One region of the Bradyrhizobium sp. HKCCYLRH3061 genome, then DNA from elsewhere that is predicted to be linked to it. Evidence: predicted binding sites of a transcription regulator. Region 1 holds the regulator's gene; each other region holds the start of a gene.
The links. The regulator PhoB, encoded in region 1, activates phosphate uptake and scavenging genes when phosphate is short. The targets are predictions, from matches to a motif close to TGTCATNNANCTGTCAT.

Region 1 (3,272 bases):
CAGCAAGATCTTCACCTCGCCGAGCGATCGGCGGACCCAGGATTACATCACCGGCCGGTTCGGCTGACGCCGACGACATTGACTTCAGGAGATCATCATGGCCAGTGAACATACCGCCAAGGCGTTCGACAGCGATCTGCAGGATCTCACCCGGCTGGTGTCGGAAATGGGCGGCCTCGCCGAGCGTCTGATCGTCGATTCCGTCGATGCGCTGGTGCGGCGCGACATCGCACTCGGCCAGAAGGTGGTCGCCACCGACGCCGAGGTCGACAAGCTGCAGCGCATCATCGAGGAGCGCGCCGTTCTTACCATCGCCCGGCGACAGCCGATGGCGGTCGACCTGCGCGAGATCGTCGGTGCGATGCGGGTCGCCACCGATCTGGAGCGCATCGGCGATCTCGCCAAGAACATCGGCAAGCGCGTCGCGGCGCTGGAGAGCGACTTCCATCCGCTCAAGCTGATCCGCGGGCTCGAGCACATGACCGACCTGGTGCAGTCGCAGGTCAAGACGGTGCTGGACGCCTATGCCGCGCACGATTTGCCGGCGGCGATGACGGTGTGGAAGGGCGACGAGGAGGTCGACGCCATCTGCACCTCGCTGTTCCGCGAACTCCTGACCTACATGATGGAGGATCCGCGCAACATCTCGTTCTGCATCCATCTGATGTTCTGCGCCAAGAACATCGAGCGCATCGGCGATCACGCGACCAACATCGCGGAGACCGTCTTCTATATGATCGAAGGCCAGCAGATCATGGACAAGCGCCCGAAGGGCGACATGACGAGCTTCGCATCGACGATCCCCGGCAACTGAGAGAGACGGTTCTGACATGGGCGCCCGAATTCTGGTGGTGGAGGACGAGGAGGCGCTGACGACGCTCCTGCGCTACAACCTCGAGGCCGAAGGCTACGAGGTCGAGACGGTGGCGCGCGGAGACGAGGCCGACACACGGCTGAAGGAGCGCGTTCCCGATCTCGTCGTGCTCGACTGGATGCTGCCGGGCCTGTCCGGCATCGAGCTGTGCCGCCGCCTGCGGGCGCGGTCCGAGACCCGGCAATTGCCGATCATCATGCTCACCGCGCGCGGCGAGGAGAGCGAGCGCGTGCGCGGCCTCGCGACCGGCGCCGACGACTACATCGTCAAGCCGTTCTCGGTGCCGGAGCTGCTGGCGCGCGTGAAGGGCCTGCTGCGGCGGGCGAGCCCGGAGCGGCTGGCGACCGTGCTGTCCTATGGCGACATCGAGCTCGACCGCGAGAAGCGCCGCGTGGCGCGCTCGGGACGGCCGATCGATCTCGGCCCGACCGAATACCGCCTGCTCGAGTTTTTCCTGGAGCATCCCGGCCGCGTGTTCAGCCGTGAGCAGCTGCTCGACAGCGTCTGGGGCCGCGACATCTATATCGACGAGCGCACGGTCGACGTCCATATCGGCCGCCTGCGCAAGCTGCTCAATCCGGGCCGCGAGCAGGACCCGATCCGCACCGTGCGCGGCGCCGGCTATGCGCTCGATGATCGCTTCGCCAAGAGCGAGCAGGTGTAAGGGGCGATCGGGCGTGAGGATGAAGCAGGTGTGAGGCGCGAGGGGGCCCGATTGAGGAGATCGCGGTCCGCTTTCCGCCACGCCGCCGCCGTCTTGATCGTGTCTGCTTCGTGGCCCGTCACGATGTTTCGGTCCCAGCGGACGCCCTTGATCAAGACCATCATCATATCTCTAGCCGTGCTGCTCGGCAGCGCGGCGGGCGCCGCGGCCGCCGAGCTCGAAGACGCGGTCGCCGCGGCGGGAAACGGACAGCACGCCGCGGCGATGCGCCGCCTGCTGCCGCTGGCCGCCAAGGGCGATGCGCGGGCGCAGTTCGACGTCGGCTTCATGGAGGCCTTCGGCTGGGGCCAACCGCGCAACCCCGCCGAGGCGCTGGCGTGGTATCGCAAGGCCGCCGATCAGGGCCTCGCCGTCGCCCAGCATTATCTCGGCATCGCCTATGTCAACGGCGAAGGTGTCGCGAGCAATTATGGCGAAGCCGGCCGCTGGTTCAGCCGCGCGGCAGCGCAGGGCTTCGCCCAGTCGCAATACATGCTGGGCCTGATGCTGCTCGACGGTCGCGGCGTGAAGCAGGACGTCGTGCAGGGCTACGCCTGGCTGGTGATGGCGGGTCGCAGCGGCGTGCGATCGGCCGGCCGCGACGTGCAGAGGGTCAAGCTGACCGAGCCGCAGCGCGTCCAGGCCCAGAGCGCCATTGCGGCCTGGCGGCCGAAGCCGGAATCGGCGGAGGCGGGCGTCGCCGCTCCGCGTCCGGAGCAACTGCTCGGGCTCGACCGCCACATCGGCGAGGTCGTCGATCCCACCTCGTGGCCGGCGTCGTCGATCGGCGTCGTCACCGTCGCGCAATACTCGACCGGCGGCTGGTGCACCGGCACTCTGGTCGCGCCGCGCGTCGTGCTCACCGCCGCGCATTGCGTGTTCAACGGCGTCGCGCAGGTCAGCCCCGGCAATGTCCGCTTCCTGGCCGGCATGAACAGGGGCACGCCGGCGGCATCGTCGGTCGCCGACAAGCTGATCGTGGCGCCGGACTTCGTCCCGACCCGGCACGACAGATGGTCGCTCGACCGCTCGCCCGCCGATTGGGCGCTGATCGTGCTGAAGGATGCGCTGCCGTCGAAGCCGGTCGCGGTCAAGGCGCTGACGCGCGAGGAACTGCAGGCTGCGACCAAGGCTGGCGCCATTTCCGAGATCGGCTACGGCCAGGAGCGGCGCTATTCGCCGACCGGCCAGCGCAATTGCAGCGCCGGCATGACCAGCGATGCCCGGCTGCTGACGGTGCATTGCCTCGCCAATTTCGGCTATTCGGGCTCGCCGATCCTGGCCGAGGTCGGCGGGCAGCCGACCGTTGTCGGCATCTTCTCGGCGTTCCACGAGGAGACCCGGCTGATGTTCGCCGCGCCCGCAAGCCAGTTCGAGGCCGTCGTGCGGCGCGAGATTGCGGCGCAGAGTGCCTCGGCGCGGTGAAGGGGGAGGGGACGAGAGAGGTCCCGCCGCTGGTCACGATCTGTGCGCGACTGGATAGCGGGTTGCCAAGCGAGCGGGCGATCCGGCAAGTGCAGCCGATTTTTTCCTGCAGCTTTCGCCTGCAGCGGGGCTTTACCGAACTGGCCTGGCTCTTGCTATAGTTCGAGTATGACGATTGTTCCAATTGATCATCCTCGTGCCCCGCGGCTGCTGTGGTGGCGGTCGCAGCCCGGCAGGACCGTTGCGCTCGTCGCTGGGCTGGTCGCGGCC
Region 2 (3,272 bases), 340 kb from region 1:
CCATGACCAGGTCGTTGCGTGGAAGACCGTGGTGATGCCATTGCTGACGGCCTGGCGGTCGCTGTCGATCAGCGCGACGTCGGTCGGGAAATCGACCCCGGCCCGCGGCATCATCTGGCGCTCGAACGCATCACCGTGGATGTCGACGATGCCGGGGAGCACGGTGAGCCCCTCCGCATCGAGTTCGAGACCTGACCGGCATCCCGGTGTCCCGATGCCGGCGATGACGTCGCCGGATATGATCAAGGAGGTGTCCGCGAGGTCGGTGTCGACGAGACAGCGGCCCCGCGAGATTGAGATATCGGTCATGGGGCGGCACTCTGCCGTACCGGGACGCGGGCGTCGAGAGCGGCCTCGTATTTATCCAGGAACGCGGTGATCTCGAGCTTGCGGAAATCGGGCAGCGCCGCGCGCAGCGCCTCGTGCTTCCAATCCCACCACGCCAGATCCAGCAGCCGCTGCTCGACCTCGCGCGGAAACCGGCGCTTGACCGGGCGCGCCGGATTGCCGGCGACGATCGTATAGGCCGGAACGTCCTTGGTGACGATGGCGCCAGCCGCCACGACCGCGCCGGTGCCGATGTTGCGGCCCGGCAGCACGATCGCGCCATGGCCGATCCAGACGTCGTGTCCGATCCGGACATGATGCTCTCGCCGCCAGGCGAAGAACTCGGCATCGTCGGGCTCGCCTGGAAAATAGGCGCTGGCGCGATAGGTGAAATGGGCCTGCGTCGCCCGCTGCATCGGGTGGTTGCCCGGGTTGATCCGGGTCATCGCCGCGATCGAGCAGAACTTGCCGACCGTCGTGTAGGTGATCTGGGAATCGTTGACCACGTAGGAGTAGTCGCCCATCGTCACCTCCTGCAGGATGGTGCGGGCGCCTATCTCGCAATAGGCGCCGAGCGTCACGTCCTGGAGCTTGGCCGAAGGGTCAACGGTAGGTTCAATCGAAAGCAGCTTGCCGGCCATCTCGCATCCTGTCTCTACGCCTGTGAAGGTGTTGGGTCTCCCCTATGACAGATGCGTGACATCTACATGACTGCCGACCGGCATGTGGACGGATGTGGCGCCGCAGTGTTGCTGTCACATAACTGTAGAATCGAGACGTTAGCGATAGGCCAAAGCGAGGCGTCTGGAGAATTCAATGCTGGTGGTGGATGGCCTGACGTGCCGTTTTGGCATGAAAGCCGCGGTCGACAATGCGTCCTTCTCTGTTGCACCCGGCAGCTTCGTCGGCGTGATCGGGCGTTCCGGCGCGGGCAAGTCGACCCTGCTGCGGTCCATCAATCGCCTGAGTCCTGTGAGCGGCGGCCGCATTCTCTTCAAGGATCTCGATGTGACGGCGCTGCGCGGCCGCGACCTGCGGCAGTGGCGCGCGCGCTCGGCGATGATCTTCCAGCAGTTCAATCTGGTCGGCCGATTGGACGTGCTCACGAACGTCCTGATGGGGCGACTCGCCGAAATCCCGTCGTGGCGCTCTCTGGCGCAGCTCTGGCCGGCGGCGGATGTTGCCATGGCGCTGTCCGCGCTCGAGCAGTTCGACATGGCCTCCCTCGCCGCGCAGCGCGCCGATCAGCTTTCGGGCGGGCAGCAGCAGCGCGTCGCGATCGCGCGCGCGCTGGTCCAGAATCCGGAAATCATCTTGGCCGATGAGCCGATCGCCTCGCTCGATCCGCGCAACACCAAGATCGTCATGGACGCGCTGCTGCGCATCAACAAGCATTTCGGCATCACCGTGATCTGCAATCTGCACTCGCTCGATCTGGCGCGCAGCTATTGCGACCGATTGATCGGAATGGCGAATGGTCGGGTCGTGTTCGACGATCTGCCGGCGGCGCTCACCGGCCAGATCGCGCGCGAGCTGTACGATCTGGAGGCCGACGAGGTGATGCCGCCGGCAATGCCCAAAGCTCCCGAATCCGTTCCGGCTGTCGGCAAAGTTGCCGTCGCCTGATTGCCTGCGTGCTGCGGGCGCATCTGTCGTGTCAATCCTGACATCGTCCCCTGAAACTTGAAGGACGTTCCATGATCAATCGTCGTCTCATTCTGGCCGGTTTGGCCGCTCTGTCGTTCGCTTCGTCCGCCTCGGCCGAGGACTGGCGAACCAAATATCCGGAGATCACCTTTGCCGCGATCCCGGCCGAAAACGGCTCGGGTGTCGTCGAGCGTTACACGCCGTTCGTGAACTATCTTTCCAAGGAGCTCGGCGTCAAGGTGACGCTGCGCGTCGCCAATGACTACGCCGCGGTCATCGAAGGCCAGCGCGCCGGCAACATTCACATCGGCTATTATGGTCCGGCCTCCTTCGCCCGCGCGCGCGTGACGGGCGTCAAGACGGACGCTTTCGTGATCGACGTCAACTCGGACGGCTCGAAGGGCTATTATTCAGTGTTCTACGTGCTCGCCAAGAGCCCGTACCAGAAGCTCGAGGATCTGAAGGGCAAGAATCTCGGCCTGGTGGACCCGAACTCGACCTCTGGCAACAACATGCCGCGCTTCAAGATGAGCCAGATGGGCATCGACCCCGACACCTATTTCTCCCAGGTCATCTTTACGGGCAGCCACGAGAACGCCGTGCTTGCCCTGGCGCAGGGAACCGTCGACGTCGCCGCAAACTGGTGGAACAACGGAGATGACTCCAACCTGACCCGCATGCTCACCAAGAACATGGTGAAGTCGGCCGACGGCACGCCGCTGAAGAAGGAAGATTTCCGCATCATCGGCAAGTCGGACATGATCATCAACTCGCCCTACGCCTATCTCAGCGACCTGCCCACCGACATGAAGGCCGCAATCAAGCAGGCCTTCCTCGACGCGGCGAAGAAGGATCCGGAAGCCTTCGCCAAGCTGTCCGACGGCAAGAACAAGCCGTGGGAGGCGATCTCGACGGAGGACTACAACAAGACTGTCGAGCTGATCAAATTCGTCGACTCCCTCCGCAAGAAGGGCTCGTAAGCGTTGCACCGGGCCGGCGGGGACCGCGTCATCGAAGCCCCGCCGGCCTATTTGCGCTTTGCACCGGCAAACATGTCGTCAGCCGTCGCCATCCTGCCTGAACAGCAGCTCGAACCTTTGCAGCGCGCCTACCGCAAAGCGGTGGCGCGCAAGCGTCTGCGTGCAGTGGTCGTGCTGGTTGCGTGCGGCCTCGTGCTGTTCGTTTCAGCCATCGGTTCGGAGGTCAACCTCCGAACGCTCGTCACCTATCTCGGCAACTTCCTCAGCTATTTCGACCGGCTCTTCACGCTCGACGACGGACACCGGGTGTGGACCAAC
Region 3 (3,272 bases), on a different contig from region 1:
GCGGCATCAATTATTGGTGGGCGCTGCTGCTGGCGCCGATCATCGTCGGCGCCTTCGGCATGATCCTCGAGCGCACCATGCTGCAATGGATTGCCGGGCTCGACCATCTCTACGGACTGCTGCTGACGTTCGGACTGGCGCTGATCATCCAGGGCGTGTTCCAGAACTTCTTCGGCTCGTCCGGCCTGCCTTACGCGATCCCGGATCAGCTCCGTGGCGGCATGAACCTCGGCTTCATGTATCTGCCGGTCTATCGCGGCTGGGTCGTCATCTTCTCCCTGGTCGTCTGCCTGGCGACCTGGTTCCTGATCGAGCGCACCCGGCTCGGCGCCTACCTGCGCGCAGCCACCGAGAACCCGACCTTGGTGCGGGCCTTCGGCATCAACGTCCCGCGCATGATCACGCTGACCTACGGCCTTGGCGTCGGGCTTGCGGCGCTGGCCGGCGTGCTGTCGGCGCCGATCAACCAGGTGCGGCCGCTGATGGGCGAGCACATCATCATCGTGGTGTTCGCGGTGGTTGTGATCGGCGGCATGGGTTCGATCATGGGCTCGATCATCACCGGCTTCCTGCTCGGCGTGATCGAGGGACTGACAAAGTATTTCTACCCCGAGGCTTCCAACACCGTGGTCTTCGTTCTGATGGTCCTGGTGCTGCTGGTGAAGCCGACGGGTCTGACCGGACGGGCGGCCTGACATGACATCCATCACCGACGCGACCCTGCCGATCACCCCGCGCGCGATGCGCGACGAGATGATCGTGTTCGTCATCATGGCAGCGCTGCTGGCGATCGTGCCGTGGACCGGGCTGTACCCGTTCTTCGTCATGCAGGCGCTGTGCTTCGCGCTGCTCGCCTGCGCCTTCAACCTCCTGATCGGCTATGGCGGCCTGTTGTCGTTCGGCCACGCGATGTTCCTGGGAACGGCCGGCTATTGCAGCGCCCACGCGTTGAAAGTGTGGGGGCTGCCGCCCGAGCTCGGCATCCTCACGGGCGTTGCCGGATCGTTCGTCCTGTCGGTGATCACCGGCTACATCTCGATCCGCCGGCAGGGCATCTATTTCGCGATGATCACCCTGGCGCTGTCGCAGCTCTTGTACTTCATCTATCTGCAGGCGCCGTTCACCCATGGCGAGGACGGTATCCAGGGCATTCCGCAGGGGCGGATGTTCGGCATCCTCGACCTGTCCAAGCCGACGGTGCTGTATTACGTCGTGCTGGCCGGTTTCCTCGCCGGCTTCCTGCTGATCTTCCGCACCATCAACTCGCCGTTCGGCGAGGTGCTGAAGTCGATCCGCGAGAACGAGCAGCGGGCGATCTCGCTGGGCTATAAGACCGACCAGTACAAGCTGCTCGCCTTCATCCTGTCGGGGACGCTGGCTGGCCTCGCCGGTGCGCTGAAGGTGTTCGTCGCCCAGAATGCCTCGCTGACCGACGTCGAGGTCGGGATGTCCGGCCAGATCGTGCTCATGACCCTGGTCGGCGGGCTCGGCACCGTGTTCGGCCCCGTCGTCGGCGCCTTCGTGATCGTCGGCATGCAGCAATATCTGTCCGGCTTCGGCCAGTGGGTGACGGTGATCCAGGGCGGCATCTTCGTCGCCTGCGTGCTCACCTTCCGCCGCGGCGTGGTCGGAGAAATCGCCCATCTGTTCAAGCGATCCCTCTAAGCTATTGATCTGTAAAGAGATCGTCGAAAGGGCAGAAAGCGGTGGATGAACCGGCCACCGCTTCTGCTGGTGCGCGATCCGGAGTATGACAGTTCTGTGACGGGCCGGCCCTGGCCCGTTTCGGAATGGATGGATCTCGTCCCATGCTGCACTGGTTTCGCGCCGTTCTCCCGCGGGAGGAGCGGTTTTTTGATTTGTTCGCCCGCCACAACAAGGTGGTGATCCAAGGCGCGCATGCGCTGCAGGACATGCTTAAGGGCGGCGACGACATCCTCAGGCACTGCCAGCGCGTCAGCCAGCTCGAGAACGAGGCCGACAACATCACGCGGGAGGTGCTGACCGCGGTCCGCCGCACCTTCATCACCCCGTTCGACCGCGGCGACATCAAGAACCTGATCACCTCGATGGACGACGCCATCGACCAGATGCAGCAGACCGCCAAGGCCGTGGTGCTGTTCGAGGTCAAGGAGTTCGAGCCGACCATGCGCGAGATGGGCACCTTGCTGGTCGATTGCGCCAATCTGATCGGAAAGGCGCTGCCGCTGCTGCAGGCGATCGGCCAGAACGTGCCGATGATCACCGCGATCACCGAGGAGATGACCAAGCTCGAGGGCCGGGTCGACGACCTCCACGACATCGGGCTGAAGGAGCTATTCCTCAAGCACCGCAACGCCAACACGATGGACTTCATCGTCGGCGCCGAGATCTACGACCATCTGGAGAAGGTCGCCGACCGCTTCGACGACGTCGCCAACGAGATCAATTCGATCATGATCGAACAGGTCTAGGGTAGGGCCGCGCCGTGGACGCTCAACTCGGCCTTCCGATCCTGGTTGGCCTCATCGCCGTCGCACTCGCCTTCGATTTCCTGAACGGCCTGCACGACGCCGCCAACTCGATCGCGACCATCGTCTCGACCCGCGTGCTCCGGCCGCAATATGCGGTGTTCTGGGCCGCGTTCTTCAATTTCGTGGCGTTCAGCGTGTTCGGACTGCATGTCGCGCAGACCATCGGCACCGGGATCATCGATCCCGCGATCGTCGACGCCCACGTGATCTTCGCGGCTCTGGTCGGCGCGATCGTCTGGAACCTGGTCACCTGGGCGGCCGGCATTCCGTCGTCGAGCTCGCACGCGCTGATCGGCGGCCTGGTCGGGGCAGGGGTTGCCAAGGCCGGCATCTCGGCCACCGTGTGGAGCGGCCTGTCCAAGACCGTGCTCGCGATCGTGCTGTCGCCCGTTGTCGGGCTGGTGCTGGCGATGATCCTGGTTGCGATCGTGTCCTGGGCCTCGGTGCGCTCGACGCCGTTTGCCGTGGACCGGGCCTTCCGCATCCTGCAATTCGCTTCGGCCTCGCTGTATTCGCTCGGCCACGGCGGCAACGACGCGCAGAAGACGATGGGCATCATCGCGGTGCTGCTGTACTCGCAGGGCCATCTCGGCGAGCAGTTCACGGTGCCGTTCTGGGTGGTGCTGTCGTGCCAGGCCGCGATGGCGCTGGGCACGCTGATGGGCGGCTGGCGCATCGTCCGCACCATGGGCCTGCGCATCACCAAGCTGAATCCGATGCAGGGCTTCTGCGCCGAGACCGGCGGCGCCATCACGCTGT

Region 2: a site for PhoB is predicted at 1,013-1,029, ahead of phnC (phosphonate ABC transporter ATP-binding protein). Genes of this name have one in related genera too.
Region 3: a site for PhoB is predicted at 1,751-1,767, ahead of ACQR2C_RS07505 (DUF47 domain-containing protein). Genes of this name have one in related genera too.

The regions. Positions count from the first base shown of each region.
Region 1 covers NZ_JBNPUE010000001.1:514,498-517,769, reverse strand. The annotation lists gene pstB (phosphate ABC transporter ATP-binding protein PstB) at 1-67, shown strand, start outside; gene phoU (phosphate signaling complex protein PhoU) at 98-814, shown strand; gene phoB (phosphate regulon transcriptional regulator PhoB) at 831-1,538, shown strand; gene ACQR2C_RS02465 (trypsin-like serine protease) at 1,686-3,002, shown strand; gene ACQR2C_RS02460 (HoxN/HupN/NixA family nickel/cobalt transporter) at 3,171-3,272, shown strand, end outside.
Region 2 covers NZ_JBNPUE010000001.1:178,884-182,155, reverse strand. The annotation lists gene ACQR2C_RS00895 (alpha-D-ribose 1-methylphosphonate 5-triphosphate diphosphatase) at 1-309, opposite strand, end outside; gene ACQR2C_RS00890 (DapH/DapD/GlmU-related protein) at 306-968, opposite strand; gene phnC (phosphonate ABC transporter ATP-binding protein) at 1,144-1,953, shown strand; gene phnD (phosphonate ABC transporter substrate-binding protein) at 2,025-2,954, shown strand; gene phnE (phosphonate ABC transporter, permease protein PhnE) at 3,027-3,272, shown strand, end outside.
Region 3 covers NZ_JBNPUE010000003.1:163,494-166,765, forward strand. The annotation lists gene ACQR2C_RS07495 (branched-chain amino acid ABC transporter permease) at 1-695, shown strand, start outside; gene ACQR2C_RS07500 (branched-chain amino acid ABC transporter permease) at 697-1,665, shown strand; gene ACQR2C_RS07505 (DUF47 domain-containing protein) at 1,809-2,453, shown strand; gene ACQR2C_RS07510 (inorganic phosphate transporter) at 2,468-3,272, shown strand, end outside.